Regions from separate parts of the Actinoplanes oblitus genome, predicted to be linked through region 1. Evidence: riboswitches for the same ligand, from Rfam matches in the RefSeq annotation. Region 1 holds a riboswitch; each other region holds the start of a gene.
What was found. A riboswitch is a leader RNA that binds a small molecule or an ion and turns the genes downstream of it on or off. The one in region 1 is predicted to bind cyclic di-AMP.
Positions count from the first base shown of each region.

Region 1 (9,727 bases):
TGCATGAAAGGGCTGTGGACCCCGGCATGGATCGCCCGGCACCTCCTGGCGCTGGTGCTGACCGCGGGTTGTCTCGGTCTCGGCTGGTGGCAGTTCAGCCGGGCGACCGGAGGTAACTCGCTCAGCTGGGGCTACATGTTCGAGTGGCCGGTCTTCGCCGGCTTCGTGGTGTTCATCTGGATCCGCGAGATCCAGCTGCACCGCCGCAAGCTCGGGTCCGCCGGCGAGCCGGCCGACGAGTCCGCGGCGGCGCCCGCCCCGGAGCGCGATCCGGACGCCCCGGTCGCCCTGGGCCGCCCGGTCCGGGTCGCCGTGCGGGCGGCCGAGCCCGGTGCGGCCGACCCGGAGCTCGACGCGTACAACGACTACCTGGCCTGGCTGGCCGAGCACCCCGGCGCCCGGCCGGCCGACTACCCCGGCCGCATCGTCAAGTAGTAGAAGCAGAAGGAGACCCCCGTGCAGGGCGCCCTCACCCGTTACCGGACCATCGCCTGGATCGTCGGCGTGCTCCTCGTCGTGCTCGTGCTGGTCGGCATGCCGCTGAAGTACCTGGGCGACAACGCCACGCTGGTGGCCCTGATCGGCCCGCTGCACGGCTTCCTGTACATGGTCTACCTGCTTCTCACCTTCGACCTGTCCCGGCGGGTCCGCTGGCCGTTCGGCCGGATGGTCGTCGTGATGCTGGCCGGCACCATCCCGTTCTTCTCGTTCTGGGCCGAGCGCCAGGTCACCCGGCACTGGATGCCGAATGCCGCACTCGAGCCCGCGCTGAAGGATTAGTAGGATCGTCAGCGTCGAAATAACGCTCAGCGCGGATCGAATAACAGCCGGTTATCGGGATTTACTTCGCAAGACCGACGATTGGAAGAAATCACTCGGCGAGGTCTTGATTTTGTTTTCTTCCCCGATAAGTTGATGCGGTTGGTCCGGTCCGCAGCCACAAACCCTCCGATGGCGCCGGCCAACGCCGCCGAATCCTGAACGACACCCCCGTCGTTCGTGAACCGGGGAACCATCTCCCGGGGGTGAATCCGCGCCGCGCGCGGTAGGGCCTTCTTCCGAGCCCGAACCCGTCAGCTAACCCGGTAGGCGGCCAAAGCGGAAGAAAGGCCCCTGACCAGTGCCACACCCCCGTACCAGGCTCCGGGCGCTGGTGGTCGCGCTGACCGCACTTGCGATCACCACGTCGGGAGCTGTGGCCGCCCACGCGGCTCCGTCCGAGAGCGATTTGAAGAAGCAGATCGACAAGGCTTCGGAGAAGCTCGAGGACGTCACCGAGACGTACAACAAGACGCGTCTCGACCTGAAGAAGACCAAGGCGGACGCGGTGAAGCTGTCCGCCTCGCTGAAGCCGGCCCAGGCGGCGCTCGCCCAGGCCAGCGCCAAGATGTCGACGATCGCCACGTCGCAGTACATCACCGGCCGGGTCGGCCCGATGACGGTGCTGCTCAGCGGCAAGCAGGGCGAGCTGCTCGACCGGATGGGCTACCTGGAGCAGATCACGCTGTCCAACCAGGCGGACATCGACACGTACACCGAGACCACGCAGACCTTCGCGCAGAAGCAGGCGGCCCTCAAGACCACCGAGCAGAAGCAGAACCTGCAGATCCAGGAACTGGACGCGCAGAAGAAGAAGATCAAGAAGGACCTGCAGAAGCTGTATGACATGCGCGAGGACCTCTACGGCAGCGCCACCGAGGACACCGGCTCCTACACCGGCTCGATCCCGAACATCGCGGGCTCGGCCGGCAAGGCGGTCGCCTTCGCGTTCAAGCAGGTCGGCAAGCCGTACGGATTCGGCGACGCCGGTCCTGACTCGTACGACTGCTCGGGCCTGACCATGGCGGCCTGGGCGGCGGCGGGCAAGTCGCTGCCGCACAACGCGGCCGCCCAGAAGGGCGCCGTGCGGATGTTCAGCGACAAGAGCCAGCTCAAGCCGGGCGACCTGGTGTTCTACCGGGGCGGCGGGCACGTCGCGCTCTACGTCGGCGACGGCAAGATCATTGACGCGCCGTCGGCCGGCCGGGACGTGCTGTACCGAACGATCAACATCATGACCCCGGACAGTCCCGGGTACGGCCGCGTGTCGTAAGGCACCCGGACGTGAAGGAGGCCGGCACCCCGCGGGGTGCCGGCCTCCAGTCGTTATCCGGGGGGAAGGGATTGTCAGGCGGCCTGCAGGCCCTCGGCCCGGGCCAGCTCGCGCAGCCGGCCGAGCGCCTGGATCTCCAGCTGGCGGATCCGCTCCCGGCTGAGCGAGAAGCGCGAGGCCACCTCGGTCAGCGAGTGCTCGCGGCCGTCCTCCAGGCCGTAGCGGGCCCGCATGATGCCGGCCGAGCGGTCGTCCAGGTGGTTGAGTAGGCCCTCGATGCGCTGGCGCTCCAGTGCGCTCAGCACGATCTCCTCGGGCGACGGGGCGTCGCTGTCGGCCACCAGGTCACCCAGGTTGGTGTCGCCGTCGTCGCCGACCGGGGTGTCCAGCGAGACGGTGTCCTGAGCCCAGCGGGTGAGCTCGTTGACCCGCTCCACGGTCACGCCCAGGGCCGCCGCGACCTGCTCCGGCTCCGGGTCGCCGCCGAGCTCACGCACCAGCTGGCGGGTGACGTTACGCATCCGGTTGACGTCCTCGACCAGGTGCACCGGGAGACGGACGGTGCGCTCCTGCTGGGCGATCGCCCGGCTGATCGCCTGGCGCACCCACCACGTCGCGTACGTCGAGAACTTGTAGCCGCGCTCGTAGTCGAATTTCTCGACCGCGCGGACCAGGCCGGTGTTGCCCTCCTGGATCAGGTCGAGCATCGGCATGCCCGACCGCACGTAGCGGCGGGCGATCGAGACGACCAGGCGCAGGTTGGCTCGAATGAACAGGTCCTTGGCGCGCTGGCCCTCGGTGACCAGTCGCTCCAGCTCCTCCCGGCTGACGCCGCGACGCTCCTCGCCCTGCTCGAGCAGGTGCTCGGCGTAGAGGCCCGCCTCGATCGCCTTGGAGAGCTCGACCTCCCGCGCGGCGTCCAACAGCGGCGTCCGGGAGATTTCGTGCAGGTAGACTCCGACGAGGTCGCGCTCCTCGGCAACCTGGTCGGTACGCATCACGGTGTTCTTCTCCACGTTGCCCACGGTCCCCTCATTGCCGTCACTAACCCTGTTACGGGCATTACCTGCGTCCATCAGCCCTCTCCCGTAACGTCCGCAGCTCGTGCATTGCGGTTGCTGACATCTACACAACAAATGGCTGCCTGCGCTGATTCCGGCTGGCTGGTCGAAAGTGTCACGAATGCCTGGGTCTTACCTGAGAGCCCAGTGCGCGGTAGCTGAGTACGATCTCTCTGCGGCCGTCTTGCAGATAGACGGTTACCCGTAGCGCGCCTCATAACACCATCGGCCTCTCATCGTCCACAGCGACGGGCATCACCTGGGCGCCGCGATGCTCGTCACCCTGGTTCTACGGTTTTTCCGTCCCTGGGGTTCACGTGCAGCATCGACCGGCAGCAGACAGGCCTGAATCAAACGCGTACATCAAAAAAGATCTCACTCCGCGTGACCGGCAGGTCGAACGGGACCATCGGCCACAATGCGCCACGGTGGGCCACAGTTCACTCGCCCGCCCGGGTGACGCTTCCCGATGCGGTGACATTCCCCCGGCCGGCCACCCGAGCGGCCGGGAGTGAGCAAAAGCACATCCACGTACGTGTGACAACCTGCTCCCATGACCAACACTGCTCTTGTCACGGGCGGCACCGGCGGACTCGGCGCCGCCACCATCGCGGCGTTCCTGGATGCCGGGTGGCGCGTGGTGGCCCCGGCCCGGCCCGGTTCCGTCGACCGGCTGCCGGCCGGCGTCGTCGCCGTCCCGGCCGACCTCACCGACCCGGCCGGTGCGGCCGCCGCCGTGGCGACCGCCGCCGGTGACCCGGACGCCCCGCTGAAGGCGGTGGTCAACCTGGTCGGCGGGTACGCCGGCAGCGGCCTGATCGCCGACACCCCGGTCGACGAGTTCGAGGCCATGCTCACCACCAACCTGCGACCCACCTACCTGACCACCGCGGCCGCCCTGCCGCACCTGATCGCGGCCGGCGGCGGCGCGGTGGTGTGCGTCTCGTCCCGGGCCGCCGTGGCGCCGTTCCCGGGCGCGGCCGGCTACGTCACCGCCAAGGCGGCGGTGCTGGCCTTCGCCGCGACCGTCGCGGTCGAGTACAAGAAGCAGGGCGTGCGCTGCAACACGGTGCTGCCCAGCGTGATCGACACCCCGGCCAACCGCGCCGCGATGCCGGACGCCGACCACGGCCGCTGGGTGGACCCGGCGGAGATCGCCGGCACCGTCCTGTTCCTCGCCTCGGACGCGTCCGCCCCGGTCAGCGGCGCCCAGGTTCCCGTCTACGGCCAGGCATAGTCCCCGTCGGCCAGGCATGATCCCCGTCCTGTCGATCGCTCGCGTCGTCCACAGGCGCGGGTTGTCCACAGCCCACCGGCGCGATCCAGCGATCTTCCGCCACACTGCTCAGCGGGGGATCCCCCTGGGAGGGTGGGCTTTCGAGCGCGCCGGGCCGGACCGAACGGATCGTCGATGCTCGTCAGGAGCCCCACCGAGCCGGGCACCTGACCTCGAGCGCGACCGGCCCGCGACCTCCAACCGGGCCGGTCAGAGACTCTCCGCCAACTGCCACCCGATGACCGCCGCCCCGGCCACCGCCGGCACGCCGGCCAGCACCAGCGTCCGCACCCGGACCCGGCGCCGGCCCGGTGTCGCCCCAGCCGGCCCGGCCGCGACCGCCCCGGCCGTCCCACTCACGGCCACCGGGGCTCCCCTGCCCCCGGCCACCGCGGCTGTCCCCGCCGCTGCCCCCGGGGCTGTCCCGGCCACCCCCGGGGTTGTCCCGGCCACCGCGGAGGATCCAGCCGCCACCGCGGATGACCCGGCCGCCATCGCGGATGACCCGGCCGCCGCCGGGACCGCCTGGCTCACCATCGCCGCGGCCAACCCGGCCCTGATCGCCGCGTGCACCTGCTCCGGCGACCCGTTCGCGTCGATCACCACGAACCCCGCGGCCTCCGGCAGCGAGCGATAGGCCCGGTCCGCCGCCGTCAGATACTCGATCGACTCCCGGTCGGTGCCCCGCCTGTCGATCCGCTCCCGGGCCACCGCCGGATCCACCGCCAGCAGGAACGTCACGTCCGGCCGCGGAAACAGCCGGTACGCCAGCCGCGCGCGCCGTTCGGCGGCCGGTCCGGCACCCCGCGCCCGGAGGCTGGCGAACTGGCACGCCGCGTACCGGTCCATCACCGCGATCTCGTGCCGGACGGCGCGGCGCAGCAGGGTCCGGGCGATCGCCAGCCAGCGCAGCAGCGACTCGATGAGCAGCATGCCCCGCCGGCCGAACAGCCCCTCGGCGTCGCCCCGGCCCCAGCGGGCGGCCAGCCGGCCGAACCAGGCCCGGCCGCCGGCGTTCTGCCGGTACACCGCCGGGTGCCCGGCACCGGCCAGCGCGGCCGCGAGCAGCCGGGCCTGCGTGGTCTTGCCGGAGCCGTCGACACCGACCAGGGCGACGGTGCGGACGGGGCGCTTCACGGCGACGGGGGGACCAACCGAGGGGGCGGACATACCAACCGACGGTAGCCGGGGGCCGCACACCGCGTTCCCCCTCGCGAACCGGGCGTCCCGGACCAGAATGATCGTCAGTGGTTCAAGGTGTGGCCACCCTGGGTAGTCGTCATCAACTGGACACGGACAGGAGGTCACCATGCCGCACCGGGTCGACGAGGGGCTGGCCGGCACCATGAAACGCGTCGCCGCCTCCCTGAAGACGGCGGAAATTCCCTTCGCGCTGGGCGGCAGCTTCGCCGTGTACGCGCACGGCGGCCATTCCAGCGACCACGACGTGGACTTCCTGATCCGCGAGCAGGACAAGGAGCGGGCTCTTCAGGAACTGGCCAAGGTCGGTTTCCAGACCGAGGAGCCGCCGGAGGACTGGCTGGTCAAGGTGTACGAGGACAACCGGATGGTGGATCTGATCTACCGGCCGGTGGAGACTCCGGTCACCGACGAGACGCTTGCCGACACCGAGCGGATCTCCGTCGAGGCGATCTACATGCCGGTGCTCTCGGCAACCCAGCTGATGATCCACAAGCTGCTCAGTTACAGCCAGCATCACTGCGATTTCGCCCAGGGGCTGCCGGTCGCCCGCTCGCTGCGCGAGCAGATCGACTGGGGCCGGGTGCGGCGGGAGACCGCCAAGTCACCGTACGCCGAGGCGTTCCTCGTCCTGCTGGACCGGCTCGACGTGGTGCCATTCCCGTCCACCGACGGGTAGTCGTCCGACGAAGAGGGCCTGAGATGACCAAACAGATCGACCTGGAGGCCGAGATCCAGCGTCTGCTGACCGAGCACGACCGGATCTCCGAGCAGGGTGTGACAGTGCAGCAGCGGGAGCACGTGCTGGTGCTCAGCGGTGAGGTGGAGAGCTCGCAACGGCGGGACGAGATCTGCCGGCAGATCACCGCGCGTTACCCGGACCTGGAGATCGCCTGCGACATCGGCATCATCCGGACCCAGGCGCCGACCGAGGTGGAGGAGATCTCATGATCCGGATCGCCGCCGTTGGCGACGTCCATGTGGACAAGGACGTGGTGGGCCGCTACCGGCCCGCCCTGGAGGAGTTGCCGGGCCGGGCCGACGCGCTGCTGGTCGCCGGCGACCTGACCCGGCACGGCACGGTGGACGAGGCCAAGTGCTTCGCCACCGAGTTCGGCGGACTGGCGGTGCCGGTCGTGGCGGTGCTCGGCAACCACGACCATCAGAGCGACCGGCAGGACGACGTCGCCCGGGTGCTCACCGACGCCGGGATCACCGTGCTGGAGGGCACCGCGACCGTGCTGGAGATCCGCGGGCACCGGCTCGGGGTGGCCGGCACCAAGGGGTTCGGCGGCGGCTTCAAGGGCGCCTGCGCGAGCAACTTCGGCGAACGCGAGTCGAAGGACTTCGTCCGTACCACCGAGCGGTACGCCGACAGCCTGCGCGAGGCGCTGCGCTCGGTGGAGTGCGACGCGCTCGTCGCGCTGACCCACTACGCGCCGGTCCCGGAGACCCTGACCGGCGAGCCGCTGGAGATCTACGCCTTCCTCGGCTGCTACCAGCTCGGCCAGGCGATCGACGACGCGCCCACCGCCCTGGCCCTGCACGGGCACGCGCACCACGGCTCGGAGCGCGGCCGGACCCCCGGCGGGGTGCCGGTCCGCAACGTCGCGCACCCGGTCATCAAGCAGGCGTACAACGTGTATCAGCTGCTCTCCGACACTGTGGACGCCAAGCACGAGGAACTGGCGACGGCCTGAGCCGGAACCAGGTTTTCGATTTCCGGACATCGGGTATCGGACCGGCATGGACCTACTGCTCTGGATTCTCGCCGTAATCCTCGTGGTCGCCGGCATTCTCGCGCTGTTCCGGCGGCAGATCCTCTGGGGTGTTGTGCTGATCATCGTGGGCCTGCTGGTCGGGCCGGGCGGCGTCAGCATCTTCACCTGATCGGTATCCCCCGCTTCCTCCCATCGGTACCGGCTCCGGGACCGTCTCGCGTTCTCCGACGCGAGGCGGTCCCGATCTCTTTGGTGCGCCGACGCACTCGACGTGCGATGGACGACAGCTGAAATCTGACTGAATCCCCCGCGGACGATCGCCGAGTTTCGCGAGGTAAGCCAGTGGCTGCACATGTTCACCACTTCACCTACGGCGCCTTCAACCCGATAGCCGCGACGCTGCTGGCGTACCTCGGCTCGTTCCTCGGGTTGCTCTGCACGGCACGGGCGCGGGACGCGCACAGTCGCGGCCGGCGTAACCGGTGGCTGGTGATCGCCGCGTTCGCGATCGGCGGTGGCGGCATCTGGCTGATGCACTTCTCCGCGATGCTCGGCTTCGACGTGCCGGACAGCCCGGTCCGCTACGACCTCCCGGTCACCCTGCTCAGCCTCGCCTTCTCGGTGGTCACCGTGGGTATCGGGCTGATGGTGGTGGGGCACGGCGGGCGAAGCACCGCCAAGACCATCGCGGCCGGCGTGCTGACCGGTGGTGGGGTGCTGGCCATGCACTACACCGGGATGGAGGGCATGCGGGTGTCCGCGCGGGTGCACTACAACCCGCTGCTGGTCGCCGCGTCCGCGGTGATCGCGCTGGCCGCCTGCACGATCGCCCTGTGGTTCACCGTCTCGGTACGCGGCCTGCACCGGGTGGCCGGCGCCTCCGCGGTGATGGCGGTAGCGGTCTGCGGCATGCACTACACCGGCATGGCGGCGATGTCGGTGCGGATGGACCCCACCCTGGTGCCGAGCACCTCCGGGATCCGGCCGCTCACCATGATCGTGCCGATCACCGTGCTGACCGCGATCATCATCGTCGCGGTGGCCCTGAGCGCGTTGCAGGCGATGACCGAGGAGGAGTTCACCGACGGCGCCGGCACCCCGAAGCGCGGCGTGCACGCCGAGACGCCGCAGCCCTGGACGCTGCGCCAGCCCTCGGTGGGCGGGCTCCGGCTCTCTCCCGCGGCCCGCGCGATGGCGGCCGGCCGGGCCGGTGGCAGCGCCCGCCCGTCGCCCGGCCCACGCCCGGCGCCGCGGCCGCCCACCTTCGACCCGTCGGTGGCCGGCGCCCCGGTCCCCTCGCGGATGACGCAACAGCGGATGGCGCCACCGGCCGCGACACCCCCGGCCGCACCGGCCGTACCGGGCACCGAACCCGGTGGTCCGGTGGTGGGTCCGGCCACATCCGGCACGTGATCGATCCCCGCCACGGCCGACGATCGGGTATATCTGATCCGCATGGCGCCACGGATGCTGCTGTCGATGCCGCTGCACGCGATCACCGAGGTGTACGGCGAGGCCGGCCTCCGGCAACGCTTCCAGTTGGAGCTGGAGTCGTTCCCCGAGCCGGAGCGGGAACGGCTGACCGAGGCGCTGGTGCTGGCGGCGGCACTGCACGCGGAGGACCGGCGGGTCCGCGAGCCGTACCTCAACCACCTGCTCCGGGTGGCCATCCGGATCATCCGCTACTACCAGGTCCGGGACGTGGACGTGCTGGTCGCGGCGTTGCTGCACGACGCGGTCGAGGACCATCCGGCCGAGCTGGCCGGGATCGCACCGGACACCTCGTACGAAAAGGCCACCGAGGCGGCCCTGGCCGTCCTCGCGCAGCGCTTCAATCCGCGGGTGGCGGCCCTGGTCCGGTCGGTGACGAACCCGGCCTACGACCCGGACCGCGACCGGCACGAGCAGTACCGGGAGCACGTCGCGGACAGTCTGGACCGCGATCCGTGGGCCCGGGTCATCAAGATCTCCGACTTCACCGACAACGGCGTCGGGGTGATCCACACCACGCTGGACAAGGCGCACCGCTCGGCGACCAAGTACCGCCCGCTGGTCCCGAAGCTGCGGGAGCTGATCGGGCGGCCGGACACGCCGCTCTCCACCCAGGCCAAGGAGCACATCCTGGACCAGCTGGACCTGGCCGAGGAGCGATTCGCCGCCATCCTGGACGAGTGAGCCCGGTGCCGCGCCTAGGCTGGCGGCATGCCCTCCACTGACGCCTGGTGGCGCGACGCTGTCATCTACCAGATCTATCCGCGGTCCTTCGCCGACGGGAACGGCGACGGGATGGGCGATCTGCCCGGCATCACCGCCCGCCTGCCCCGCCTCCGCGAGCTCGGCGTCGACGCCGTCTGGCTCTCCCCGTTCTACGTCAGCC
Region 1 is NZ_CP126980.1:1,203,619-1,213,345, reverse strand. It holds gene Actob_RS05460 (DUF6158 family protein) at 1-5, opposite strand, end outside; gene Actob_RS05455 (hypothetical protein) at 4-435, shown strand; gene Actob_RS05450 (DUF3817 domain-containing protein) at 457-780, shown strand; cyclic di-AMP (ydaO/yuaA leader) riboswitch at 959-1,106, shown strand; gene Actob_RS05445 (C40 family peptidase) at 1,229-2,092, shown strand; gene Actob_RS05440 (sigma-70 family RNA polymerase sigma factor) at 2,167-3,168, opposite strand; gene Actob_RS05435 (SDR family NAD(P)-dependent oxidoreductase) at 3,707-4,390, shown strand; partial or broken gene Actob_RS05430 (dTMP kinase) at 4,985-5,599, opposite strand; gene Actob_RS05425 (nucleotidyltransferase) at 5,739-6,308, shown strand; gene Actob_RS05420 (hypothetical protein) at 6,287-6,580, shown strand; gene Actob_RS05415 (metallophosphoesterase family protein) at 6,577-7,329, shown strand; gene Actob_RS05410 (GPGG-motif small membrane protein) at 7,376-7,519, shown strand; gene Actob_RS05405 (MHYT domain-containing protein) at 7,693-8,763, shown strand; gene Actob_RS05400 (HD domain-containing protein) at 8,806-9,525, shown strand; gene Actob_RS05395 (glycoside hydrolase family 13 protein) at 9,553-9,727, shown strand, end outside.

Region 2 (9,727 bases), 650 kb from region 1:
GCCGTAGGCGTAGCCGACCAGGCCGAACGGGGCGAGCGGCAGGAAGCGGACCAGGAGCACGGCGGCCAGGCCACGACGGTTGAGCCAGCCGTCCAGGCGGGCGAGCCGGCCGCCGGCCTTGGCCTGCAGGGCGCCGCGACCGGCCCAGCGGCCCGCGTAGTAGGTGGCGATCGCGGCGATCAGGGCGGCGGCCAGCGCGGCGATCGCACCGGTCGCGGCACCGAGCAGGGCGCCGCAGGCCACCGTCACCGCGGTGCGCGGCACCAGGACGGAGAGCAGCAGGCCGCCCAGCACGGCGACGGCGACGGCGGCGCCGGGGCCGAGCGCGACCACCGCGTCGCCCAGCTCACGCAGCGGCAGGGTGGCGGCGGCCACCGCCAGACCGGCGATCAGCGCGGTCAGCACGCCGAGCCGGACGAAACGGCGCTTGCGGCTGATCGGCGCGGCCTGAGAGTCCCCGGTGCGGGCGCCCACGGGGCGTTCAGGTTTGTCGGTCATATGCAGGTCTACCGCCCCAACGGCTCGTCGGTTCAGGACAAGGTCGTGCAGTCGATTCAGCGCTCGTCTTCGTCGTCAGGCCGGGGTCGTGGCGGCGAACCGCCCGCCCCTTCCTCGTCAGGCCGGGGCGGTGGCGGCGAACCGCTCACCCCTCAGACGCTCCGGCCAGGTGTCGTCAAGAGGCGCAAGCCTATCCGCGCCGGTCGCCCAACGCAGTAGCAGATCGGCTATAGCCGGGTTGCGAGCCAGCGCCGGTCCGTGCGAGTACGTCCCGATGATCTTGCCGGCCCAGGCGCCCTCGGTGTGCCCGTCGTTGCCGATGCCGCTGGTCACCCGGGCCAGCGGTGCGGCGTGTTGGCCCAGGTGGGTGCGGCCGCCGTGGTTCTCGAAGCCGGTCAGCGGCGGCAGGCCGAGCCGCGGGTCGATGTCGCCGCGCAGCTCGCCGACCGCCCGGGTCTCGCCCCGGTCCGAGGAGATGTCGAGCAGGCCGAGGCCCGCAACTTTGGTCCCCTTGGCGAAGAACGAGTGACCGAACAGTTGGTAACCCGCGCAGATGGCCAGGACCGAGGCGCCCTGGTTGACGGCGCGGTGCAGCCCGCCGTCGGCGATCAGGCGCTGGGCGGCCAGCGACTGGGGGCCGTCCTCACCGCCGCCGATCAGGTAGATGTCGGCGGTGGTCGGCATCTGCATGTCGGAGCGGACCTCGTAGGTCTCCACCGGGATGCCGCGGGCGGCCGCCCGGTGCGCCAGGATCAGCAGGTTGCCCCGGTCGCCGTAGGTGGAGAGCAGATCCGGGTAGATCCAGACGATCCGCAGCGTGCTGTCGTTCATGCCTTGACCTCGGTGTTGGGTTCAGTTGACACGGTCGAGCACCGCGCGGATGTCCTGGAACGCCGTGTAGTTGGCGATCACCTCGAGGCGGCCGGGCGGGACCGCCGCCAGCGCCTGGTCGAAGCTTTGTACGTGCTGGAACGGCACCCGGTTCACCTCGAGCCGGACGGCCAGGTCGTACGCCCGGTCCCCGGTGATCAGCACCGGCCGGTCGCGCAGCGGGGCGAAGTCGACGTCCCACAGCCACGAGGTGTCCAGCCCGTCGGGGTCCCGCGCGTTGATCGAGAGCAGCGTCGGCGCCTGGTCGGCCATGTCGAACGCCTCCAGCCAGCTCGCCGGGTTCTTGGCGAGCAGCAGCCGGATGTTGCGGCCGTCCCGGTCGACCTGCGCGTACCGCCCGGCGATGGAGGTCACCCGGGAGAGCCGGGGGAGGGCCTCGATCGGGCGGACCCCGAACTCACCGGCGACCGCGAGGGCGGTGGCCGCGTTACCCAGGTTGACCTTGCCGGGGAGCTGGAGCTTCACCAGGTGCCAGTCGCCGCGCGGGTCGATGACGCCGTCCTCCTCCACCACCCACTGCGGGACGGGGCGGCGCAGCGGGCAGCCGGTGCACCACCAGTCACCGTCGGCCCGCTCGATCGGGTGCCCGCTCTCCGGGCACACGAACGAGTCGTCGTGCCAGCGCTGACCCGCGCTGAACCAGGTGACCTGTGGGCTGCTCACGGCGGCCCAGACCACCATCGGGTCGTCCGCGTTGGCCACCACCCGGATCTCGGGGTGGCCGGCCAGCGCGGTCTTCCACAGCTGCGCCATCATCGCCACCTCCTTGGCCCGGTCCAGCTGGTCGCGGGAGAGGTTGAGCAGCGCCACCACCTTGGGCCGGGTGGAGTCGATCACCTGGGCCAGGTAGTGCTCGTCGACCTCCAGCACGGCGAACGGGGTGTGCCCCTCCTTCGCCAGCGCGGAGGTGTGGCCGGTGGGCATGTTGGCGCCGTACCCGTTGGTCGCGACCCGGCCGAGCACGCCGACGGCGGCCGCGGTGAGGCGCGTGGTGGTGGTCTTGCCGTTGGTGCCGGAGACCAGGGCGACAGCCCGGCCGGACGACAGGTGGGCCAGCAGATCCGGATCGATCTTGAGGCCGATCCAGCCGCCGATCACCGATCCGTCGCCGCGTCCCGCGGCCCTGGAGAGCGCGGCCGCGGTCTTCGACGCAGTGGTCGCGACTATGGCCCGCAGGGGCATCTTCCCGTCCGTCACGCCAGCGAGGGTACCGGACCCCAGGGTTACGTCGAGTTGCCGGAAGGCCCGCGGCTCAATGGCAAGGGTTCAGCCCCGTGGGGATTACCACGTTTGCGCCGCTGAGTCACCGTTTCGGGATCCCTAGGGGATTACCCCGGGAGAAATTGTGTGTTCTGGTTCACTGGCTCCATTCGACGGAATGTAGTTGATCAGGTGCTCCGGGTAATGACATTTGTCTTGTGGACGCAACAAATGGGACAGCAATCGGTGTGCCGAATACGCTGGGTGACTAACTGGCGTCTGACGATCATCGGCGAAGTCGGGTACCAAAGATTCACCGGCGGCAACCGCTCGCCGGTCGCGCCGCACCGGTTCACGCCGAGCCCTGCCCCGGGCTGGTCGACGCGACCACGCAGTTCCAGAAAGCTGACAAGGCATCAGGGGGCAGGGACGGGGAACCCACTTTCCGGTCCGCACCACAGCGCCGTGCCCCACGACGGCGTACCGGTTCGGACCTTGGGGTGAAGCCACCACGGTGGCCGGGCAAGCCTTCCCGCCCGAACCCGACAGCTAACCTCGCAGGCGTGCCGGAGGGATTTCTCAACCGTGCACGAACACAGTTCGAGCCGTGGCCGCCGCATGTCCGGCGCCGGTACCATCGCACTGTCCCTGGGTCTCTGCCTCTGCGCCGGCCAGCTCGTTGGAGCCTCGCCGGCGGCCGCGTCCACCACCCCGGTCGCGAGCGCCGTCACCGCCACCACCGCGGCGGCTGCCAAGGCCAAGCCCAGGTTGACCGCTTCGGTCAACAACCGGAAGCTCCCCTGGGGCTCCACCCTCAAGCTCACCGCCAAGGTCATCGACCCGCGCACCGGCAAGGTCGCCAAGGGCACGGTCCGGCTGCAGGCCTGGCGCTCCAGCAAATGGGTCACCTGGGACACCAAGACCGTGCGCAACGGTGCGGTCACCCTGGCGGCCCGTCCCGACCAGAAGGGCGTCGGCTCCAGCGTCTACGTCCGCGCGCTCTTCACCGGCAGCGGCTACCAGCAGACCGCCTCCGGTAAGGCGAAGATCACGCTCAAGGCCAGCGGGGCCAAGATCCTCGCCGAGGCCAAGAAGCACAAGGGCGCGCTCTACCTGTTCGGTGCCGCCGGGCCCAAGCGGTTCGACTGCTCCGGGTACACCAGCTACGTGTACAAGAAGGCGGCCGGCAAGAGCCTGCCGCACAAGGCGAACTCGCAGCAGAAGTACGGCAAGGCGGTCAGCAAGTCGAGCAAGCGCGTCGGCGACCTGATCGTCTTCCGGTCCGGGTCGTACGGGTACCACGCGGGCATCTACGCCGGCGGCGGGTACATGTACGACTCGCCGCACACGGGCGCCCGGGTCGGGAAGCACAAGATCTACGGCAGCAACTACGTCGTGCGGCGCCTGGTCGCCTGATAGCGCGTAGTAAGTAAGGACACACCGCCAGTGGGGCGCGACCCGGATCGGGTCGCGCCCCACTGGCGTTCCCGGGTCCGGAGCGTGGTCCGGCCCCGGGGTCGCGGTCCTGGCCGCCGGTTACGGCCGTGGTCGGTCGCCGGTGTGGTTGCCAGGCCAGGGTGGGTCAAGGCTCCGGCCGTCAGTCGCGGTCCGTGGTCGGTCGCCGGTGTGGTCGCCAGGCCAGGGGGCGGTGGGTCACGGTCCTGGCCGCCGGTTGCGGTCCGTGGTTGGTTGCGGTGTGGTCGCCAGGCCAGGGGGCGGTGGGTCACGGTTCCGGCCGCCAGTCGCGGTCCGCTGGCGCCCTGGTCAGGTCGAGGTGTGCAACGGGTTCCGGTCCGCTGCCCGCTCCCCGGCCGCAGTCCGACATTCCCGGTACGCCCGCCCTTCGGCAGCGCCGCCCCCGCCTCCACACCGTGCGGCTGGTCGTGGGGGTGGTGTCCGGGCTTGGGATGGGGCCGTGGTTGCCAGCTCGGGTTTCTGGGCTGGTGGTGGGGGCGGTGTCCGGGCTCGGGATGGGGCCGTGAGTGCCAGCTCGTGGTTCTCGGCTGGTGGTGGGGGTGGTGTCCGGGCTCGGGATAGGGCCGTGAGTGCCAGCCCATGGTTCTCGGCTGGGCATGGGGGTTGTGTCCGGGCCGGGGATAGGGCTGTGGAGACCAGCTGGGGGTTGGTCCGGGCGGCGGGGGCTTTGGGCGAGGTGATGACCAAGGGCTCGGCAGGCACAACGGGGGAAGCACCCGTGCCGCCGGGACGAGCATGGTGGTTCGGGGGCCGGGCTCCGGGGTGAGGCGCAAGACGGTGGTGATGGCCTCGGGTCGACCTTGGATGCTCCACCTAACCGGGTCGAGCCGCGCACCAAGGCTCTAACCAACCGGGCCGAGGCGCGCACCGAAGGCTCCACCCAAGCGGGTCGAGCCGCCCGCCGGAGACTCCACCCGACTGGGTCGAGCCGCGCACCGGAGACTCCACCCAACTGGGTCGAGCCGCCAGCCGGAGGGGCCACCTAACCGGGTCGAGGTGTGCGCCGGAGGTTCCACCCGGCTGGGCTGAGGTGTGCGCCGGAGGCTCCACCTTCCTCCCTCGCGGGGCTCCACTTTCCTCCCCGCCGCGCTGGGCGAGGGGCTGAACTGCCCTTTTCGGGCGGAGTTATCGACCCCGCTGTGCCGGATGTCGGAAACCGGACCTGGTGGATCATGCTCTGGCCCTCCACTCGGCGCCACCGCCTGTGAACTGGGATTACGTCCGCGAAAACGGCTCGCGAGCAGTCCCTTTCGGGTTGCAGGTGGAGGGAAGTGGAGTAGAGTGGGGCGCAGTGGCAGGACCGAGGGACCGAACCGAGAGCCTGCCGGCCCGAGTTGACAGACGGTCCACTCCTCCGCGATGGAGCGGCCGTCCCGGCAAAGGGGTGGGGGCCGATGTTCCTCGGCACGCACACCCCTCGGCTGGACGAGAAGGGCCGGCTGATTCTCCCGGCGAAGTTCCGTGACGAGCTGGCGGGAGGTGTCGTGATCACGAAGGGGCAGGAGCGCTGTCTTTACGTGTTCCCGATGCCGGAGTTCCAGCGCATCGCGGGCCAGCTGCGCGAGGCGCCGGTGACCAACAAGGCCGCCCGGGCTTACAGCCGGGTGTTCTTCGCCAGCGCCCACGACGAGGTGCCTGACAAGCAGGGCCGGGTCACCATCCCCGCACATCTGCGGGAGTACGCGAGTCTCGGCCGGGATCTCGTGGTGATCGGGGCCAGCACCCGGGTCGAGATCTGGGACAAGCAGTCCTGGGACGACTACCTCTCGGCGAGCGAGGAAGAGTTCGCCGACATCGAGGAGGGGGTGCTGCCCGGCGGACTGTAAGGCGTGGCACTCGGTGGGCCGCTGGGATTTCCGGCCCGACCGCCACTGCTTGCCGTACTGCGAGATCTCCAGCCGCTCCCGCTCCTGGCGCCTCTTCCCCGGCGCCAGGCGCGTGTCCGGAGCCGGTCACACCGGCGCGGGACAGAGCGGATGGGGATCTGGCGGTACGGATGGCGGCCGGGCCGGCATGGCAGCAACAGGTAACAACCGGGTGAAACGCGATCAGGTGGGGCAATGGGGGTCGACATGGGGGAGCCGCGCGGTGCGCACGTTCCGGTGCTGCTGGAACGCTGCCTCGAGCTGCTCGGTCCGGCCCTGGCCCGGCCCGGCGCGGTGCACGTCGACTTCACGCTGGGTCTCGGCGGGCACGCCGAGGCGGTGCTGGAGCGGTTCCCGGACGTCGTCCTGATCGGTCTGGACCGGGACACCGAGGCGCTCGCCCACTCCCGGCATCGGCTGGCCCGGTTCGCCGAGCGGACGCACCTGGTGCACGCGGTCTACCACGAGCTGCCCCGGGTGCTCACCGAGCTCGGCCTGCCCGGGATCCACAGCGGACTGTTCGATCTGGGTGTCTCCTCGTTGCAGCTGGACGAGGCGGACCGCGGTTTCGCGTACGCGCAGGACGCCCCGCTCGACATGCGGATGGACCAGTCCCGGGGGATCACCGCGGAAGAGGTCGTCAACACGTACGAGCCGGGCGAGCTGGTGCGCATCCTCCGGCAGTACGGGGAGGAGAAGTTCGCCACGCGGATCGTCTCGTCGCTGGTGCGGGAGCGGGCGAAACAGCGGATCGTCTCGACGGCCCGGCTGGCCGAGCTGATTAAAGACGCTATTCCGGCCGCCGCGCGGCGAACGGGTGGAAATCCCGCGAAAAGGTCGTTCCAGGCACTACGCATTGAGGTGAACGGCGAGCTCGAGGTGCTCGAATCCGCTGTTCCGGCGGCTTTGGACGCCTTGTCGCCCGGCGGGCGACTTGTGGTGATGAGTTATCAATCGTTGGAGGACAAGATCGTCAAGCGCGCCATCACGTCGAGGGCGCGCAGCACCGGGCCGATCGACCTGCCGGTCGAGCTGCCCGGCACCGGTCCGACGCTGCGGCTGCTGACCCGAGGGTCGGAGCTGCCCAGCGAGGCGGAGGTGGCGGAGAACCCGCGGGCGGCTTCGGTGAAGCTGCGCGCGGTGGAACGGATCGACGAGCACGAGAGCGGCACCACCAGGGGACGAGGGGCCGGCCGCGAACGGCCCCGGATGACTGCACCAACGCACGGGGGATCGGGGCGGAAACGCCCGGAGGCGCACAAAGAGGGGGAGGGGGAAGCATGAGCGAGCGAACCAACGCGCCGCGGTCGGGGGGCCGTGCGGCGCAACCGCGCGCCACGGAGCGTGGGCGCGGGGCGAGCCGCGATGCCCGGAGCGAGGGGACCGGCGTCCGGGGGGCGCGCCGGTCCGACACGCGCCGGTCCGGGATCGGGCGGGACGACCGCCGCGAGCGGGCCGGCCTGCGGGTCGAGGGCGACATCGAGGTGACCGTCGAGGGCACCGCGGCCAAGCGGCTGGACACCGCCGAGACCGCCGCGCCGGCGCTGCCGCGCCTGCGGGTCGCGCCGCCGCTGCCGATCCGCGCGCCGCGGCCGACCTTCGCGGCCGGCGTGATCGTGCTGGTGCTGGCCGGCGTGGTCGGCATCCTGCTGATCAACACGAAGACCATGGAGCAGTCGTTCAAGCTGGACGCGCTGCGGGAGAACCAGGCCACCCTGGACGAGCAGCAGCAGGAGCTCAACCAGCAGCTGATCCAGGTGTCCAGCCCGGGCAACCTGGAGGCCGCCGCGCGCCGGCTGGGCCTGGTCCGGGCGGAGAACCCGGCGATGATCAGGCTGCCCGACGGCAAGATCATCCGGCCGCCGACGCCGGGCGAGGGCCCGGTCTCGGTGACCGCGCAGGACTCGCTGAAGAAGCAGGCCGGGCAGGACTCGCAGCAGAAGCAGGCCGGGCAGGGCACGCAGCAGAAGCAGGCCGGGCAGGGCACGCAGCAGAAGCAGGCCGGGCCGGGCGCGCAGCAGAACGACGGCCAACAGGCGGCCGCCGGCCAGGGGAACGCCGCGGGAACGGGGCAGTAAGCCGTGTCGCCGCGAGACGACGAGACACCGCGCCGGGGCACTTCGCCCCGGCGCGCTGCGTCGCGTGCCGTCCCCCCGGAGGGGCCGGACGAGCCGGAGCGCCCCGAGCGGCGCGGTTTCTCCAGCATCGGCGAGGCGCGGGCGTACACGCCGCGCGGGCGGACGGTGGCCGAGCGGGGGCGCACGCCGCGGACCGGTCGCACCGCTGATCCGTTCCGGCCGGCGTTGCAGGTGGTCGAGGGCGGCGAGGGCGCCCCGCGGGCCCGGCAGCGCGGTGCCCGCACCGGCGAGCCGCCGGCCACCGACCGGGGCCGCGAGCCGCGGGAACCCCGCGAGGCGAAAAGCCCGGGACGCGAGGCGCGGGAGGCGAAAAGCCCGGGACGCGAGACCAAGAGCGCGGGCCGGGAGCCCCGGGAGGCGGCGAGCCGGGGCCGGGAGGCCGCCGGCAAGGGCCGGCAGCCCCGGGAGAGCGCCGGGAAGGGCCGCGAGCCGCGCGAGATCACCGACCGGAGTCGGGTCCGGGAGCCACGCGACAAACGGGAGCGGCGGGTCGAGGACCGCGACATCCCTCGCGTACGCCGGACGCCCGAGCCCACGCGCGCGCCTGCCCGCCGTACCGGGAAGCCGGAACCCGGACCACGGCGGACGGTGACCGACGGGACCGGTCGTGGTCCCGGCCGGGAAGCGGCCCGGCGGCCGCGGCCGGTGCCCGCCGAACCGCCCAAGCTGGCGAACGGCACCCGGCGGCTGCGGCTCGGCACGGTGCTCGCCCTCTCGCTGTTCGTCATGATCGGCATGCGGCTGGTGGTGCTCCAGGTGGGCACCTCGCCGGCCGAGGTGGAGAGCCTGGTCAAGCTGCGCAACAAGCGGCTCAGCACGGTCGAGCTGCCGGCCGCCCGGGGCAGCATCCTGGACCGCAACAACGCGGTGCTGGCGAACAGCATCGAGGCCCGCTACATCTACGCCGACCCGGAGAACCCGGATCTGCAGAAGAATCTGGGCGTCACCGCGGTGCGACTGTCCCGGCTGCTCGGCATCCCGGCCTCCAAGCTGGCCGCGAACATGCAGCGCAAGCAGGTGCTCGGCACCTGGTCCCGGTTCAGCTACCTGGCCCGCGGCGTGGACATCTCGATCGCCAACCGGATCGAGGCGATGCGCCTCAAGGGGATCTACACGCACCTGGACGAGCGGCGTGACGTGCCCGGCAAGGATCTCGCCGCGAACCTGATCGGCTTCACCGGTGACGACGGGCGTGGCCTGGTCGGCCTGGAGGCCCGCTACGACGACCTGCTGCACGGCACCGACGGCAAGCGGATCTACGAGGCCGGCAAGGGCAACCTGAACGTGCCGATCGCCGGTGGCTACGAGCAGACCACCCCGGCCCAGCCGGGCAGCTCGGTGAAACTGACCATCGACAGCTACGTGCAGTTCAACGCGCAGCGGATCCTGAACGCCGAGGCGGAGAAGAACCACGCCACGGTGGCCGGTGCGGTGATCATGGACATCAAGACCGGGGAGATCGTGGCGCAGGCCAGCTACCCGTCCTACAACGCGGCGCAGCCGGAGAAGTCCGAGGAGAAACAGCGGATCGACGTGCCGACGGCGGTGGTCACCGACCCCGGCTCCAGCCACAAGGCGTTCGTGATCGGCGCGGCCCTGCAGGAGGGGCTGATCACGCCGGACTCGACGCAGGTGGTGGCGCCGGCCATCGTGCGCGGC
Region 2 is NZ_CP126980.1:1,853,886-1,863,612, forward strand. It holds gene Actob_RS08530 (TVP38/TMEM64 family protein) at 1-498, opposite strand, end outside; gene Actob_RS08535 (type 1 glutamine amidotransferase) at 616-1,329, opposite strand; gene Actob_RS08540 (Mur ligase family protein) at 1,351-2,571, opposite strand; cyclic di-AMP (ydaO/yuaA leader) riboswitch at 2,983-3,168, shown strand; gene Actob_RS08545 (C40 family peptidase) at 3,208-4,005, shown strand; gene mraZ (division/cell wall cluster transcriptional repressor MraZ) at 5,460-5,891, shown strand; gene rsmH (16S rRNA (cytosine(1402)-N(4))-methyltransferase RsmH) at 6,126-7,214, shown strand; partial or broken gene Actob_RS08560 (hypothetical protein) at 7,211-7,801, shown strand; gene Actob_RS08565 (penicillin-binding transpeptidase domain-containing protein) at 8,012-9,727, shown strand, end outside.
Region 2: linked by a shared signal. The riboswitch ahead of Actob_RS08545 (C40 family peptidase) and the one ahead of Actob_RS05445 (C40 family peptidase) in region 1 are both predicted to bind cyclic di-AMP.

Region 3 (9,727 bases), 3.0 Mb from region 1:
GGTGCTGTGTGTCTTCTCGATCGGTTACATGGCGATGTCGCGGCGGATCGTCAACTCCGGCGCGTTCTACACCTACATCGCCCACGGGCTCGGCCCGGTGCTCGGTGTCGGCGCGGCGGCCGTCGCGGTGCTCGCGTACACGGCGATGGGCAACGGCCTCTACGGCGGGCTCGGTCCGGCCGCCGCGGACTTCGTCGCGGCCCAGTCCGGCTGGTCGACGCCGTGGTGGCTGTGGGCGCTGATCGCCTGGGCGATCATCGCGGGGCTCGGCGTCGCGCCGGTCGACAAGATCGGATGGGTCCTGAAAGTCTTGCTGGCCGGCGAGATGCTGGTGGCGCTGGTGTTCGCGCTCGTGCAGATCACCCACCCGGCCGGTGGGCACGTCCAGCTGACCGCGATCGCACCGAACCAATTGTTCACCGCCAGGATCGGCGTCGTGCTGACGATCGCGATCACCGGTTTCGTCGGCTTCGAAGGCGGCCCGGTCCTGAGCGAAGAGACCAAGGACCCGCGCCGGACCGTGCCCATGGCCACCTACCTCGCGCTCATCCTCATCGGGGCGCTCTACGGCTTCGGCGCCCTCGCGATGACCGTCGCCGCCGGGCCCGGCACCATCGTCGAGGCCGCGACCAGCCAGGGCACCGACCTGATCTTCAACCTGTCCGCGCCGTACGTGCCGTCGTGGCTGATCGCCGTCGGGCGCGGGCTGTACGTCACCAGCCTGTTTGCGGCCACCCTCAGCTTCCACCAGTTCGTGGTCCGCTACCTGTACGCCCTCGCCCGCGAACGCGTCTTCTTCCAGAAGCTGGCCGCCACCAGTGTGCGCACCCAATCCCCGAAGACCGCCTCGCTGGTGCACAGTGCCATCTCCCTCACGGTGATCTGCACGTACGCGTACGCCGGCTGGGATCCGGTCGTCAACCTGTTCTTCTGGATCACCGTCACCGGTGGACTCGGGGTGCTGATCCTCATGCTGGTCACCTCGATCGCGGTGTTCGTCTACTTCCTGCGCTCGGCCAACCGCGACGGCGTCGGCGTGACCCGCGGGCTGCTCGCCCCGATCGTGGCGTCCGCGGTGCTGGCCTGGATCCTGCTGGTCACCCTGCAGCAGTTCCACGTCCTGCTCGGCGTCGACGCCTCCTCACCCTGGCGGTGGGTCTTCCCGTACGCCTACGCGGTAGCGGCACTGCTGGGCATGTGGTGGGCGCTGTACCTACGCATCGCCCGGCCCGACGTGTATGCCGGGATCGGCGCCGGCGCCCGCAGTGGCCTGATGAGCCGGCCGCACCACACCGGGCCCGCCACCGCGGCAAGCCGGTGGTCGGCATGACCGCCCCCGACACCACTCGTATCCGCCGGGCCCGGCGACAAGACGGTGACACCGTCCTGGTCGCCGGCATCCTCACCGACGCCTTCTTCGCCGGGGACCTCGCCGGGTGGCTGGTCCCCGACACCACCCAGCGGGCCCAGATCTACCCGCCGTACTTCCGGATGCTGGCCAAACACGCCGTCAAACACGGCCACGTCGAGCTGCTCGGCGACGATGCGACCGCCGTCTGGTACGACCTCGATGCGAACCCGGCGCCGGTGATCGCCGACTACGACCGCCAGCTCGCCCTGATCACCGGCCCCGCCCTGCCCCGGTTCCGGCAGCTCGACCGCGCCATGCACCGGCATCACCCCGACCCGCACCTGCACCCACACGCCTACCTCGCCTTCCTCGCCGTGCGGCCCGCCGCGCAAGGCCGCGGTCTCGGCGCCGCGCTGCTCGCGCACCGGCACCACGACCTCGACAAACACCAGCGGCACGCCTACCTGGAAGCGACCGGGCCGCGCAACCGTGCCCTCTACGGCCGCCACGGTTACGCCCTCTGCGGGATAACCGAGATCACCCCGGGCGCGCCGGTCCTGTACCCGATGTGGCGCAAACCCGGCGGCCTGGTGGTGTAGCCCCGGTGCCGTCCCGGTAGCCGACCGACCTCGCGAAGGACGCCGGCCCGTCTGCTCCGAGCCCTCGGCTCGGGGGCCGGTCCGTCGCTACAGGCAGCGCTGCCGTTCAGGGGTCGGGCGGTGCCGCCCCGCCTGCCCGCACGGACATCCGCACCCCGTGCGGCCGGGCTGCGGGATTCGCGCGTCACCGCGAGATTCCCGCGCCGGGTGCGCATCCCACCCTCGGGTGCGCACCCGGCCTCCCCAGTCGTACCCGCCCCGGCGGCACCACCGTCGGCAATCCGCTCACCGGGAGGAAGGCACCGCCCATGGCACGACCACGCCCGCGTACCCGCGCTCGCCGCGGGCGGACGGCACGAATCGTCTCGCATCCACCGGTACGGCCGCAGCGCAACAGCAGCGGCCTCGACAACCTGAGCGACGCCGCGATCACCGCGCGCCGCCAGATCGCCGCCGGCGCCATCACCGACGCCGTCACCCTGCTCGCCCAGCACCTGGCCGGACGCGACTACGCGTGGCAGCCGGCCGACCCGGCGATGGTCGACGCCACCACCCTGTACGCCCTGCACACCACCGGCCCCGAGCAGCTCGCCGCCGCCCGCTACGCCTACCACGGCAGCCGGCGCCTGCATCCCCGGCAGCCGCACCACCCGCGCCGCCTCGACGCCGCGCACGCCTACGGCCTCGCCCTGCACCAGCACACCCACTTCGAGCAGGCCATCCAGATCCGCCGAAACCTGCTCGCCACCTACCACCGCCTGCGCTGTCCCGCCGGCATCCTCGCCACCGTCACCGGCCTCGCCGAAAGCCTGCACGCCGCCGGCCGATGCCCGGAGGCCCTCCGGGCCATCGCCTGGGTCTGGCACATCCACGACCGCAACATCATCCAGAACAACCCCAGCACGGGCGCGGCGGTCCTCGGCACCTACCTGCGCATGCTGCGCGGCTGCCGCCGTGACCGCGACCTGACCGCACTGCTGCACCAGGCCCAGCACCACCCGGCATGGAGCCTCCTGGTCGCCGCCCGATCCCCGGCGCTCGACGCCGCCGACCACCGGGCGGTGACCGCCCACCGCAGCGGCGTCTGCACCCACACCCCGCAACCGATGACCGCTATCACGACCTTGCCCCCGCCGCCGCCCGCATGCTCGCCGACCACCGTGGGCCCGCGGGACGCACCGCCGCGGCGCGCCAGGGCCGCGGGGCGCCGCACGCCGGCCGCAGGCCGCGACACGAGTCGGCACCCGCTGGCCGGCTACCCCACCAGCGACATCGCAGGCGCGGTCGGCCGGCTGCTCACCGCACCCGAAGCCCAACCGCTGCTGCCGCCCGCGCGGACACCGCATCCCGACGACCTCGCCGCTCACCAGCATCTCACCGGCCGGCTCACCGCCTATCTGGCCCACCGGCGCGCTCTGCGAGTCGCCATGTACACCGCAGCAGTCGCCGCGCTCACCACCGTCGTCGTCGTGGCGATTCTGCTGCGCTGACCCCGCCTTGACCCCCTTGCACCACGTGGACCGCATGAGCAGCCGCCACCGCTTAGCAACCTGGAGGCCTGATGACATCCGTGACCGCACGCCACCGCTCAGCACCACGGGACCGCGGCAACGCACCGCAGCCGACACGATCTCGCGGGAAACGGCTGTCGGGGACCGAACTCGCTGCCATGCAGAAAACAGTCGTCGAGCTGTACCGGCAGCACCATTCCATCCGGGCGATCGCCGCCGCCACCAAACGGTCCTACGGCTCTACGCATCGTGCTCTCAAGCAGGCCGGGATCGAGTTCCGATCCCGCAGCTGGCGCCCCAGAACCCCACATATCCCCGCCCGCCACATTCCGATCAGGTGATGACCATGAGCAGCCACGCCACGACCACGCCGCTATCGCTGGCGCAGCAGATGTGCGAGACCCGGGCCGACACGATGAAAGCGGCGGCCAACCGCTACACGGCCGGGGAGTCCATCAAGCAGATCGCCGCTGCTTACGGCCGCTCGTACGGCTGGGCCCACAACATTCTCGAAGAAGCCGGCGTCCAGTTCCGCAAACGCGGCGGCCGGCGCCGCACAGCAGACGCGCAGACCGACAGCCCAGATGCCACCACCACCCACCAGGCTGCCCCCGCGGTGGGCACCACCGGTTGGCAGCAGCGGACGCGGATGACCGCCGACGAGCAGGAAAAGGCCGCCGACGAGGTCCTACGCCTGTACACCGAAGAACGCAAGTCGGTTAGGCAAATCACCGTCCAGACCGGCCTCAGGCGGGGCACCGTCAACCGGCTGCTGAACTTGAGAAACGTCGAGCGGCGCTCCCGCAACGGCGGTCGGCGATCAACCCTTACCGCAGCACCGACCGACGGTGTTCAGCACACCGAGCCCCGCCCAGCCGGACCCCTATCGTGACCCGCCGCAGCAGCCACCGGCTCGCCCAGCGCGGCACTCACGCCGACTGGCACCCGCGCCCGCGCCTGACGGGAACCGGGCACAGCAGGGCGAGCACCACGACCGTGCTGGCCCTGCTGCACCCGGCCCGGCACACCGCGAGCCGGCCGGGCACCGGCGACACCCGGAGCCCCGGCCTGACGAGCGCGGACACCGACCACAACACCACCCAGCACGCCACCGCCGACACACCTGCTTCGAACGACAGCATCAGGTTGCACCCGACGGCGCCGACACACGTTGTGCCCATCACCGGCATGTGCCCGCCCGGTCGCCGACGGCCTCGGCGGGCGGCAACGATCGTGCTGCCGGCCATAGCCGTCTTGGTCCGGGTTTGAGCGGGAGCCAATGTCCCCCTTCTTGCGCGTGATCAACCGGTCGGCCGCCCGGACGCTGCGCGGCTGCCCCGGCGCGCATGCCCGGGCCGGCCACCAGCAGCCTTTCGGACTGGCCGTACTGCTGGTGGCCCGGGGAGCCGCGCTGACGGCGAACCGGATGCTGCTGGTCGTACTACCCGCGATGGTTCTGGCGGTCACCGGAAGCGTGGTCCAGACCGGCCTGATCACCCTGTGCCAGGTGCTGCCGTGGGTCGTCATGCAAGTTCTGTCCGGGCCCCTCCTCGACCGCGTCGCACCGCAGCGCATCGGTGCCTGCGGCGACCTGCTCTCGGCCACAGTGATGGTGGTCCTCGCCGTCACCGGCCTGCCACCGCTGTGGCTGCTGGCGGTCCTGATGGCCGCGGTCGGCGCAGCCGACGGCCCGGCCACCGCCGCGAAGACCGTGCTGCTGCGCCCGGTCGCCGAGGACACCGGCATCGCCCTGATACGGGCCACCGGCTGGACGACCGCCGTCGAACGCAGCGCCGGCCTCGGCCCCTACCTCGGCGGCCTCGCCTACACCCGTTGCGGCCTCACCGTCACCCTGCTCCTGGTCGCGACCCTGTTCGCCCTCGGCTCCCTCGCATCCGCGACGATCAGCACCCCCGTCCGGCACGAACCCGCCACCGGCACCTACCGCCAGCAGTTCGCCACCGGCGTCCGATTCCTGCACGCCGACCGCTCCCTGGCCGCACTGATGATCATGTTCGCGGTCACGAACATGCTGGACCGGGCCCTATTCGGCGGCCTGCTACCGGTCTGGGCCAGCCGAGGCGGCCACGACACCGAAACCACCGGCCTGGCGATCAGCGCATTCGCCGGCACCGCCGCGGTGACCGCCGCCCTCATGGGCTGGCGCGGCGACCGCCTCGACTCCCACCGCCGCGGCATCTATCTCGCCGGCATGTCGATCGCCGGGGTGAGCCGGTTCGCCGTCATCGCGCTCAACGCACCACCGACGCTCGTCCTGATCGTCTGGGCCGTCGCCGGCCTCGGCTCCGGCGCAGGCAACCCGGTCATCGAGGCCATCCAGTGCGACCGGATCCCGGAACACCTGCAGGGCCGGATCCGCACCCAGATCATCGCGGGAGCCTGGACCGGCATCCCGTTCGGTGGCCTCGCCGCCGCCGCCCTACTCACCCTCGGCCTACCCGCAGCGCTCTGGCTCTGCGCCACCGCCTACCTCGCCGCGGTCGCCTACCCCGGCTGGCGTGTCACCTGGCACACCACACCAACCACCCGCAGCCGTCCCGCACCCGTGCCAGCCACCTCCATCGTCGCCGGAGAATCCGCATGAGCCCCTTCGCGCGCCCCGAACCGGCCACCGCGACCAGCGCTGCACGTCGCCGGCTGGGCCATCGCCCACGCCCAAGCTGAGGCGTTGAGTTCCCGAAGGTGGCACGCCGATGCGGGTTGACGATATGCCGAGGGCTGGGTGAGGGTGGGAGTGATCACCAAGGTCAATCATGTACCTCGGCCGGGTACTGGACACGGCTAATGTCGGACGTGGTGTCCGATGTGATCGCCCGTGATCACCTGTTTTCCGCGATTGGACATAAAAGTTGTTCCCGCAGTGAGCAGATGGCTAGCTGCCGCTGCTGGCGGATAGACGGCCTGCGGGTGACCCGCCCCTTGCGGAGCGGGCCACCACAGGGCCGGGCGGGGGTTAGTGCCGGAATTTCCAGGCTCGCAGCACGACCTCCGTTACCTTGAGGGCGGATCCGGCGACCAACACCATGGTCGTCGGGTCCGCACTCCCGGCCAGCGCCAGCAGCTTCTCGGCGATCTCCAGAACCCCGGCGATGATCAGGGTCTGGTCGAGCGCCTTACTGATCTGCTGGACGCGCTCCGGCCGCTCGGGCAGCCGGCCGGAGTTGCCGCCCTGGCCTTGCGCGTTCTCAGGCAAGGGAGTCTCCCTTCTCGATGCGACAGAACCTGCCGGCCAGGGGCCGGCGCTCGCCCGGCAGAAGGCCGGGCGATGCTCGATGACATCGGGATGGGGCAGGGCGGTGCGGTGAAGCCCGTGGGTGCTCGCCAGAGTTACGTCACGACACAAAACCGGGGGATAGCAACGTGGGTGCCGGCGCCTCGTCGACCGGGCCGCTGCGGCGCGATGGTCGTGCCGGGCACGACGACGCCGCCCGATCCGGGCGGACCAGACGGCGTCGCGGCGACCGGCAAACGGCCAGCGTGGAACTTCGCGTGCATGTATGTGTCTTCCTGAAGAAGGAAACCGCCTACCGGGTTAGCTGACGGGTTCGGGCAGGAAGCAGGCCCTACCGGCCAAGGTCAGCCGGATTCACCCCGTGGCCGCCGCTAGCGTGCAGCAGCGGCCGAGTGGTTCCCCGATTCACCGAAGTGACTCAACGGTTGGTGCAGCGTGCGTGACAGGTCGTGCAGCTTGGGGGGCGCGGCGCAGCCTCGTCAGCCGGGGCTGCTGGTGTGGGTCGCATCAATGAATAGCAGAGAGTCCGACAAGGCAGGAGTCGGGATTCTGACACCCGGCGGAGGCCGCAACCAGACCGTGTCATAAGCGAGCATCCGGCCGGTCCGCGGGTCGAACACGGCGATGTCCCGGACGGCGCCCTGCTGGCTGTCGGCGACCACGGCTAAGCCGCGCCGACCGATTCCGCCGTCGACTATTCCAGCGACTTTCAGGCCGGCCGGAGTGTCGGCGAGTGCCTGCAGCAGCGCGGCCCGTTGCTGCGGACTCGGGTCGTGGAACCGGAACACCTCGCGGACCGCGCGCAGGGTGGCCTGCGGGCCGTCCGCGGGATCCTGCTGCTCGGCGAGCTGGCTGGACACCTGGAACACGTTGTCCGCCAACCGCGGCGCCACCACCGGCATCTGCCCATCCCCGTAGGAGACGTCCTGGCCGGGATCCGGGGGCCGGATCGGACCGGGATCCTCGCCGGGACTCCAGCCGGGCACGCTCGTACGGGTCTGGCGGCCGGCCTGTTGCGGCGTCCACCAGCGCTGCTCGTCATGGACGGTCACCGCGTCGTGCCCAGCGGTCGCCTCCCGCGCCCAGACCCGGGTGCGGGTATAGGTGTAGCGGCCGGTGTTGGCTGGCGTGGACAGTTTCGCCACCGTCTGGGACAGCGTGGTCAGTTCTGCCCGGGCGTCGCGCCACTGCCCGGGCTCGGGTAGCGGCAGCAACCACACGCCGCCCGCTGGAGCTGAGGCCGACGGCACGGCGCCCGGTGGGCGGCGGTCGACGATCGCCCAGGTGCCGGCGAGCGCGACCAGGACCGTAACGAATACGGCGGCCTGTCGGGTGATCGTGCGCAGCAGAGCCTGCCGGGCACGGCGGCGCCGCAGGCGCACCCCGGCCACGATCTGCGCGGCGGTGAGCGACAACGTCGCCGGTGGATCCTGCGGTTCGCCGGGTGGTGGACTCAGTGCGGCGACGTGCAGGGGGACCACCTCCAGGTCGGTGTAGCCGCGGCGGACGGGATCAGGCCCCGGGACGGACATGGTTCTTGGCTCCCTTCGTCGTAGTCGGTCTCGGCAGGCCCGGCCCGGCGGCGTCGGGCGCTGCCATCGCACGTCGCAGCACCGCCAGGGCGCGGCAATACCTGTTGGAGACGTCCTTCGGCGTCGTTTTCATCGCCGCGGCGATCTCGGCGTTGCCGAAGCCGTCGGCCCGCAGGACCAGCACCGCCCGGTCACGCTTACTCAGCAGGTCGCCGGCGATCGCGAAGATCCGTTCCCGCTGTTCGCGGCCGTACACGGCCTCGAAGGTGGGGTCGTTGCCAACCGGGACCGCATCCAGATCGCAGCCCCAGAACGTCAGGCGGCGGTATCTGATGTTGAGCGCCCGGCGGGTGACGACCGTGGTCAGCCACGCGCGCCAGGAGTCCGGCGGCCTCTTGTAGCGGCGCAGGTGCCTAGCCATCGCGACCACGGTGTCCTGGACCGCGTCCTCGGCCTTCTGCCGGTCCTGGAGGATCCCGAACGCAGTACGCCAGAGCATGTCCTTGTGCTCCGACCATGCCCTTTCGATCTCCGCTGATCTTTCGCTGCCGTCCAACGCGCTCCTCTTCACGGGCAACGCCGCCCGATCCGGGCAGACTCTTCACCCCTTAAGTACGCGGCGCCGTTCCGAATCCGCCGCGCCGCAACGACCGTGACAAGACCGATACCTAAGCGTTCCGAAAGGCGGCACCGAGATCAAGATCATCAATTATGGATCTTCACTCGAACGGGCGAAATGGTGGCACCTGCAGCTGATGCAAACCCGCTCCCATCTCGGCACATTCATGCACTCCAATTGATGTTCAAGAATTGATAGGGTTCCTGCTATTGACATTTGTCGAGCTGAATGACAACGGGGGTCGCTCATGAATCGCTTCAGCCTGCGCTACCTGCAGACTGCTGCTTTGATCACGACATGCGTCCTGGCAGCCACGCTCAGCGCCCAGCCCGCAGCCGCCTACCCGGCCGACACCACGCGAGCCGCGATGGCCGCATACCTGCACGAGCACCCCGGCGGCACACCGATCAGCGACCGCGACATCGCCTACGGCGGCGGCACCTTCATCGTTACCGTCACCCGCGCCCAAGCCGGACACGCCCTCGCCGCAGCCGACTGCCCGTCCGGCTGGTTCTGCTTCTACGACGGCGTCAACTACACCTACCCGCGCGGCCGACTCTCCAGCTGCGGCTGGCAGGACCTCGGCACGTGGGGCTGGCGCAACCGGACGGAGTCCGTGCACTACAACATGAGCAGCGGCACCGTCGGCTTCCTCAACGAAGCCGGCAGCGTCGATACAGTGCTGTTCACCGCCGGCACCACGCGGCGCACCATCGCCGACGTCAACCCCTACCGCAACCAGGCCGACTACGTGAGCCGAACGAACTGCTGACCACCACCGCCAGCCACCCTCGGCCGGCGCCGTGACCGAACCGGCGGCACGCGACGGCCCCACATGAGGAGTGATCAGCGCCGCGACCGG
Region 3 is NZ_CP126980.1:4,183,601-4,193,327, forward strand. It holds gene Actob_RS18810 (APC family permease) at 1-1,330, shown strand, start outside; gene Actob_RS18815 (GNAT family N-acetyltransferase) at 1,327-1,950, shown strand; gene Actob_RS18820 (hypothetical protein) at 2,259-3,440, shown strand; gene Actob_RS44060 (helix-turn-helix domain-containing protein) at 3,620-3,802, shown strand; gene Actob_RS18825 (helix-turn-helix domain-containing protein) at 3,808-4,353, shown strand; gene Actob_RS18830 (MFS transporter) at 4,741-6,066, shown strand; gene Actob_RS18835 (hypothetical protein) at 6,436-6,675, opposite strand; cyclic di-AMP (ydaO/yuaA leader) riboswitch at 6,989-7,148, opposite strand; gene Actob_RS18840 (hypothetical protein) at 7,194-8,246, opposite strand; gene Actob_RS18845 (RNA polymerase sigma factor) at 8,227-8,745, opposite strand; gene Actob_RS18850 (peptidase inhibitor family I36 protein) at 9,113-9,637, shown strand.
Region 3: linked by a shared signal. The riboswitch ahead of Actob_RS18835 (hypothetical protein) and the one ahead of Actob_RS05445 (C40 family peptidase) in region 1 are both predicted to bind cyclic di-AMP.